2 regions of the Nocardioides sp. F233 genome follow, and region 1 is predicted to be linked to the other one. Evidence: riboswitches for the same ligand, from Rfam matches in the RefSeq annotation. Region 1 holds a riboswitch; the other holds the start of a gene.
The links. Region 1 has a riboswitch for glycine ahead of glyA (serine hydroxymethyltransferase). Riboswitches for the same ligand answer to the same signal wherever they lie in the genome.

Region 1 (3,124 bases):
CAACGCAGGCGTGCCGATCCGCAGTCCCGAGGTGACCATCGGCGGGCGGGGGTCGAAGGGGACGGCGTTGCGGTTGACGGTCAGGCCGATGGAGTGGAGACGGTCCTCGGCCTGCTGGCCGTCCAGCTCGGACGCGCGCAGGTCGACGAGGACCAGGTGCACCTCGGTGCCCCCGGTCAGCACCGAGACACCCGCGGAGACCACGTCCGGCTGGGTGAGGCGCGCGGCGAGGATGCGGGCCCCCTCCAGGGTCCGCTCCTGACGCTCCCGGAAGGCCGGCGAGGCGGCCATCTTGAACGCCACCGCCTTGGCGGCGACGACGTGCTCGAGCGGGCCGCCCTGCTGGCCGGGGAAGACCGCCGAGTTGATCTTCTTCGCCAGCTCGGCCTTCGACAGGATCACGCCACCGCGCGGACCGCCGAGCGTCTTGTGCGTGGTGGTGGTGACGATGTCGGCGTGCGGGACCGGGCTCGGGTGCAGGCCGGTCGCGACCAGGCCGGCGAAGTGGGCCATGTCGACCATGAGGTACGCGCCGACGAGGTCGGCGATGCGGCGGAACTCGGCGAAGTCCAGCTGTCGCGGGTACGCCGACCACCCGGCCACGATCAGCTTCGGCCGGTGCTCCAGGGCGAGGCGCTCGACCTCGGCCATGTCGACGCGGAAGTCCTCGGCGTCGACGTGGTAGGCGACGACGTCGTAGAGCTTGCCGGAGAAGTTGATCCGCATGCCGTGCGTCAGGTGCCCGCCGTGGGCGAGGTCGAGGCCGAGGATCGTGTCACCCGGGTCCAGCAGCGCGAACATGGCGGCGGCGTTGGCCTGGGCGCCGGAGTGCGGCTGCACGTTGGCGGCCTCGGCCCCGAACAGCTCCTTCACGCGGTCGATCGCGAGCTGCTCGATGACGTCGACGTGCTCGCAACCGCCGTAGTAGCGGCGGCCCGGGTAGCCCTCGGCGTACTTGTTGGTGAGGACCGACCCCTGGGCCTCCATGACGGCGACCGGGGCGAAGTTCTCCGAGGCGATCAGCTCGAGCGTGCCCTGCTGGCGGGCGAGCTCGGCGCTGATCGCCGCGTGGACGTCGGGGTCGTAGTCGGCGAGGTTCTGGTCGAAGGCGTCGTTCGTGGACATGCGGAGGCTCCCGTCGTGGTGGTGGGCCTCCCCGCTCTGTCATCGGTGCCTGAGAGCTTCACCGCGGCAGCGGCTTGCACCTTGGGCGCAGGACCGGTCATGGAGGTCCTGTCTTTCCAGAGTCGCCTCGCACGAGCAGTGACGGTGCCTGAGAGTTTCTCGGGGAGAGTTGCTCCTACGGCGCCCCGCTCGGTGGCGAGGTCTCTCCTGCTTCGGCTACGAACGGCAGATCTTCAGTTGTGACGGCGTCAGGATGGCACGCCTCAGGACACGACGGAAGAGGGCGTCTTGCTCATGAGGGTGACCAGGTCGAAGGCGACCGTCGCCGCCGCGACGCAGGTGATCTCCGCGTGGTCGTAGTCGGGAGCCGTCTCGACGACGTCGGCGCCGATGATGTTGAGCCCGTCCAGCCGGCGCAGCACGTGCAGCAGCTCGCGGCTGTTGAGCCCGCCCATCTCCGGCGTGCCGGTGCCGGGCGCGAAGGCCGGGTCGAGCACGTCGATGTCGATCGAGATGTAGACGGGAGCGTCGCCGACCCGCTGCCGGATCTGCTCCGCGGCCCCCTCGACGCCGAGGAAGTCGAGGTCGCCGGCGCGGATGATCCGGAAGCCGAAGGATGCGTCGTCGACGAGGTCCATCTTGTCGTAGATCGGGCCGCGGATGCCGATGTGGATCGACTTGTCCTCGGCGAGCAGGCCCTCCTCGAAGGCCCGGCGGAACACGGTGCCGTGGGTGATCGGCGCCTTGAAGTAGGTGTCCCAGGTGTCGAGGTGGGCGTCGAAGTGGATCAGCGCGATCCGCCCGTGCTGGGCGTGCGCGGCCCGCAGCATCGGCAGCGCGACGGTGTGGTCGCCGCCGAGGGTGACGATGCGGCGGCCGGCCTGGCCGTGGACGTCGCGGGCCATGTCCTCGATCTGCTGCATGGCCTCCTCGATGTTGAAGGGCGTGCAGGGCACGTCGCCGGCGTCGACGACCTGGATCTCGTCCAGCGGCGCGGTGTCGAGCTCGACGTGGAACCGGGGCCGCAGGTGGCGCGAGGCCTGGCGGATGCCCATCGGGCCGAACCGGGCGCCGGGCCGGTAGGACGTACCGCCGTCGAACGGGACGCCGAGGATCGCGACGTCGTAGTCCGGCACCGACTCGATCAACGGGATCCGCGCGAAGGTGCCGAGACCGGCGTACCGCGGGACCTTCGTCGCCTCGAGGGCGCCGATCGGCTGGTGCTTGCTCATGCGGAGATCTCCGTTTCGGGGGTGAGGACGTGAGCCGGCTGCTGGCGCCAGGCGCGGAGCAGTCCGAGGTAGATGAAGGCGGTGGCGATGCTCCCGACGATCCAGGAGGTGTCGACGGCGCCGGTCTGCTTCGCGATCGCGCCGACGTACAGCGTGGTCGACATGAACGGGATCTGGACGAGGCAGCCGAGGACGTAGCTGAGCAGCGCGGGGACGTTGAACGAGCCGTAGCCGCTGTTCGGGTCGCTGAAGGAGCTCGGGTCGTAGTGGCCCTTGTGGACCAGGTAGTAGTCGACCAGGTTGATGATGCTCCACGGCACCAGCAGGTAGGCGAGCACCAGGATGAAGTTCGTGTAGTCGGCCATGAAGTCGTCGGAGACGGTCGTGGAGGCGACGAACACGGCGATCGCGAGCACGCCGGCGACGATGTGACGGGCCGAGGCGCGCGGCGCCCACTTCAGCTTGAAGGTCTGGATGCAGGTCAGCACGCACAGCGACGAGCCGTACATGTTGATCACACCGGCGTCGATCGCGCCGAGGAAGAACGCCAGCATCACGAAGACGAACACCGGCTTCGGCATGATGTTGTCGAGGTCGGCGAGCACGCCGTCCGCGCCGAGCCCCGCGACCAGGAAGGCACCGACGGTCATCGCCCCGATCACACCGAGCACGGTGCCGGCGTAGGTGTACCAGAACGCCGCACGGGTGCCGGTGCTCGAGGGCAGGTAGCGCGAGTAGTCGGAGACGTACGGCGCGTAGGACAGCTG
Region 2 (3,124 bases), 530 kb from region 1:
CGGCGAGCCAGCCCTCGAGCTGGTCGATCAGCTGGCGGTAGCCGTCGGCGTCGGCCGCCGGCACGAACGGGTGCAGGTTGGCGAAGCCGGCCAGCGAGATGGGCTCCATCTCGGTGGTCGCGTTGAGCTTCATCGTGCACGAGCCGAGCGGGATCATGCCGCGGTCGAGCGCGTAGTCGCGGTTCGAGAGCCGCGCGAGGTAGCGCAGCATCGAGGTCTCGTTGTGGTGGGTGTTGAACACCGGGTGGGTGAGGAACTCGGTGGTGCGCTCGAGGTCCTCGGGCAGCCCGGCGTCGCCCTCGGCCGACACCTCGCTCACGCCGAAGGCACCGAGGAAGCCGACCAGCGTCGCCTCGCGGGCGGTCTCACCGAAGGAGATGCCGACGGTGTCGGCGTCGACGAGGCGCAGGTGGATCGACGCCTCGCGGGCAGCGGCGACCACGGCCTCCGCGCGGCCGGGAACCCGGACGTTGAGGGTGTCGAAGAAGGTGTCGTTGACGACCTCGATGCCGGCCGCCTCGAAGGACGCGGCAGCGCGACGGGCCAGGCCGTGGATGTCACCGGCGATCGCCCGCAGCCCGTCGGGACCGTGGTAGACGGCGTACATGCCGGCGGTCACGGCGAGCAGCACCTGCGCGGTGCAGATGTTCGACGTCGCCTTGTCGCGACGGATGTGCTGCTCGCGGGTCTGCAGTGCGAGGCGGTACGCCAGGTGGCCCTCGGCGTCGACGGAGACGCCGACCAGGCGGCCGGGCAGCTGGCGCTCGAGGCCCTCGCGGACGGCCATGAAGCCGGCGTGCGGGCCGCCGTAGAACAGCGGGACGCCGAAGCGCTGGGCCGAGCCGACGACGACGTCGGCACCGAGGGCGCCGGGCGCCTCGAGCAGGGTCAGCGCGAGCAGGTCGGCGGCGACGACGGCCAGGCCGCCGTGCTCGTGGACGGCGTCGATGACCGGCTTGATGTCGGCCACGCGGCCCGACGCACCGGGGTACTGGATGAGCACGCCGGAGACGGGTCCCTCGGGCAGGCCGTCGGTCAGGTCGGCGACGAGGATCTCGATGCCGAGGCCCTCGCAGCGGGTGGCGACGACGTCGATGGTCTGCGGAAGCGCGTCGGCGTCGATGACGAACGGGCCGGCGGCCTTGCGGTTGGCGCGGTGGGCCAGCGCGACCGCCTCGGCGGCGGCGGTGCCCTCGTCGAGCAGCGAGGAGCCGGCGGTGTGCAGGCCGGCCAGGTCGGCGACCATGGTCTGGAAGTTGATCAGCGCCTCGAGGCGGCCCTGCGAGATCTCCGGCTGGTACGGCGTGTAGGCGGTGTACCAGCTCGGGTCCTCGAGCACGTTGCGGCGGATGACCGCCGGGGTGACCGTGGCGTGGTAACCGATGCCGATCATCGACTCGCCCGGCACGTTGGTACCGGCGAGTGCGCGGAGCTCGGCGGCGGCCGTCTCCTCGTCGACACCGGCGGGCAGGCCCAGCGGGTCGGTGGAGCGGATGGACTTCGGGACGGCGGCGTCCATCAGGGCGTCGAGAGATGCGTGGCCGAGACGGTCGAGCATGGTCTCGACCTGGGCGTCGTCCGGGCCGATGTGACGGTTGACGAAGGGTGCGCTCATGAGCAGAGGTGCTCCTCGGGTCGGGTCGATGAAATGAATCGAGCCCTCCCCCTCTGTCAGCGCGTCACTGCGCCTTCAGAGTTGCCTGCTCCGCACGGTCCTGGCGCCTGAGAGGTTCCGGGGAGGGATTGCCCCTTCGGCGCAGGCACGGGGCCTGACTCTCCCGTGCAGCATCAACAGCAGGTACAGCCTACAGGTACGACGCCTGTGCGGCTGACCTCGTTCGGTGGGTGCTCAGCCGACGTGGCGGGCAGCGCGGCGCGCGGCCAGCTCGTCGCCGGCGACGGGGCCGGTCTGCTCCGACTCGTTGGCGTGCTCGCTCGGGAGCTCGGCCAGCGTGCCCTCGATCTCGCGCCACACGCCACCGATGGCGATGCCGAAGACGCCCTGGCCGCCCTGCAGCAGGTCGATGACCTCGTCGTTGCTGGTGCACTCGTAGACCGAGGCGCCGTCGCTCATCAGGGTGACCTGGGTGAGGTCGTCGGTGCCGCGCTCGCGCAGGTGGCTGACCGCGGTGCGGATGTTCTGCAGCGAGATGCCGGCGTCGAGGAGCCGCTTGATGATCTTGAGGATCAGGATGTCGCGGAAGCTGTAGAGACGCTGCGAGCCGGAGCCCTTGGCGCCGCGCACGCTCGGCTCGATCAGGCCGGTGCGGGCCCAGTAGTCCAGCTGGCGGTAGGTGATGCCGGCGGCGTTGCACGCGGTCGGCCCGCGGTAGCCGAGGTCGCTGGGCAGCGGCGAGACGTCGTCGGTGAACAGAAGGCCCTGCTCCTGCGCGGCAGCAGTCGCCGCGGTCACGTCCTGACCGACCTTCTCGGGCTGCTGCTCGTTCACGGAACCTCCAGGTCGCGGCGCTTCAGGCAAGGGGGATTGCACTGCTGTCATTTCGACTCCCTCAAGGTACGTCCGGGGTGTCGGGCCGGTCAAAGACGTGGCCGGGCGTGTCGCCGAAAACCCTCAACCTGAGGCTGAGGTTGACAGCTCGTTCAGCCCTCGGCGCCGAAGTCCTCCGGCGAGACGTGGTCGAGGAACTCGCGGAACGCCTCGACCTCGTCCTCCTCCTCGGCGGGCGCGGCGAGCCCGGCCTCGGCGAGGACCTCCTCGGAGCAGTAGATCGTCGTACCGGTGCGCAGGGCGAGGGCGATCGAGTCGGAGGGGCGCGCGCTCACCTCGACGCCGGAGGCGAAGACGAGGGTCGCGTAGAAGACGCCCTCGCGCACATCCGTGATCCGGACCTCGCTCAGCTCGTTGCCGGTCGCGGTGAGCACGTCGCGCATCAGGTCGTGGGTCAGTGGCCGCGGCGGGACGACGCCCTGCTGGGCGAACGCGATCGCGGTGGCCTCGACGGCGCCGATCCAGATCGGCAGGTAGCGGTCACCCGCGACCTCCCGGAGCAGCACGATCGGCTGGTTGGAGGGCATCTCCACCCGGACACCCATCACGTCGACCTCGCGCATGCGTCCAGCCTACTGCGTCGCGTCGAGCCGCTCAGGAGGGCTCAGATGCGAC

Region 2: linked by a shared signal. The riboswitch ahead of gcvP (aminomethyl-transferring glycine dehydrogenase) and the one ahead of glyA (serine hydroxymethyltransferase) in region 1 are both predicted to bind glycine.

What each region holds. Positions count from the first base shown of each region.
Region 1 covers NZ_JBVASH010000003.1:73,778-76,901, reverse strand. Annotated here, with positions in the region: gene glyA (serine hydroxymethyltransferase) at 1-1,125, opposite strand, end outside; glycine riboswitch at 1,152-1,251, opposite strand; glycine riboswitch at 1,252-1,345, opposite strand; gene speB (agmatinase) at 1,389-2,357, opposite strand; gene ACZYRU_RS11720 (purine-cytosine permease family protein) at 2,354-3,124, opposite strand, start outside.
Region 2 covers NZ_JBVASH010000003.1:604,460-607,583, reverse strand. Annotated here, with positions in the region: gene gcvP (aminomethyl-transferring glycine dehydrogenase) at 1-1,615, opposite strand, end outside; glycine riboswitch at 1,701-1,791, opposite strand; gene ACZYRU_RS14245 (MerR family transcriptional regulator) at 1,850-2,500, opposite strand; gene ACZYRU_RS14240 (bifunctional nuclease family protein) at 2,602-3,072, opposite strand; gene ftsR (transcriptional regulator FtsR) at 3,114-3,124, opposite strand, start outside.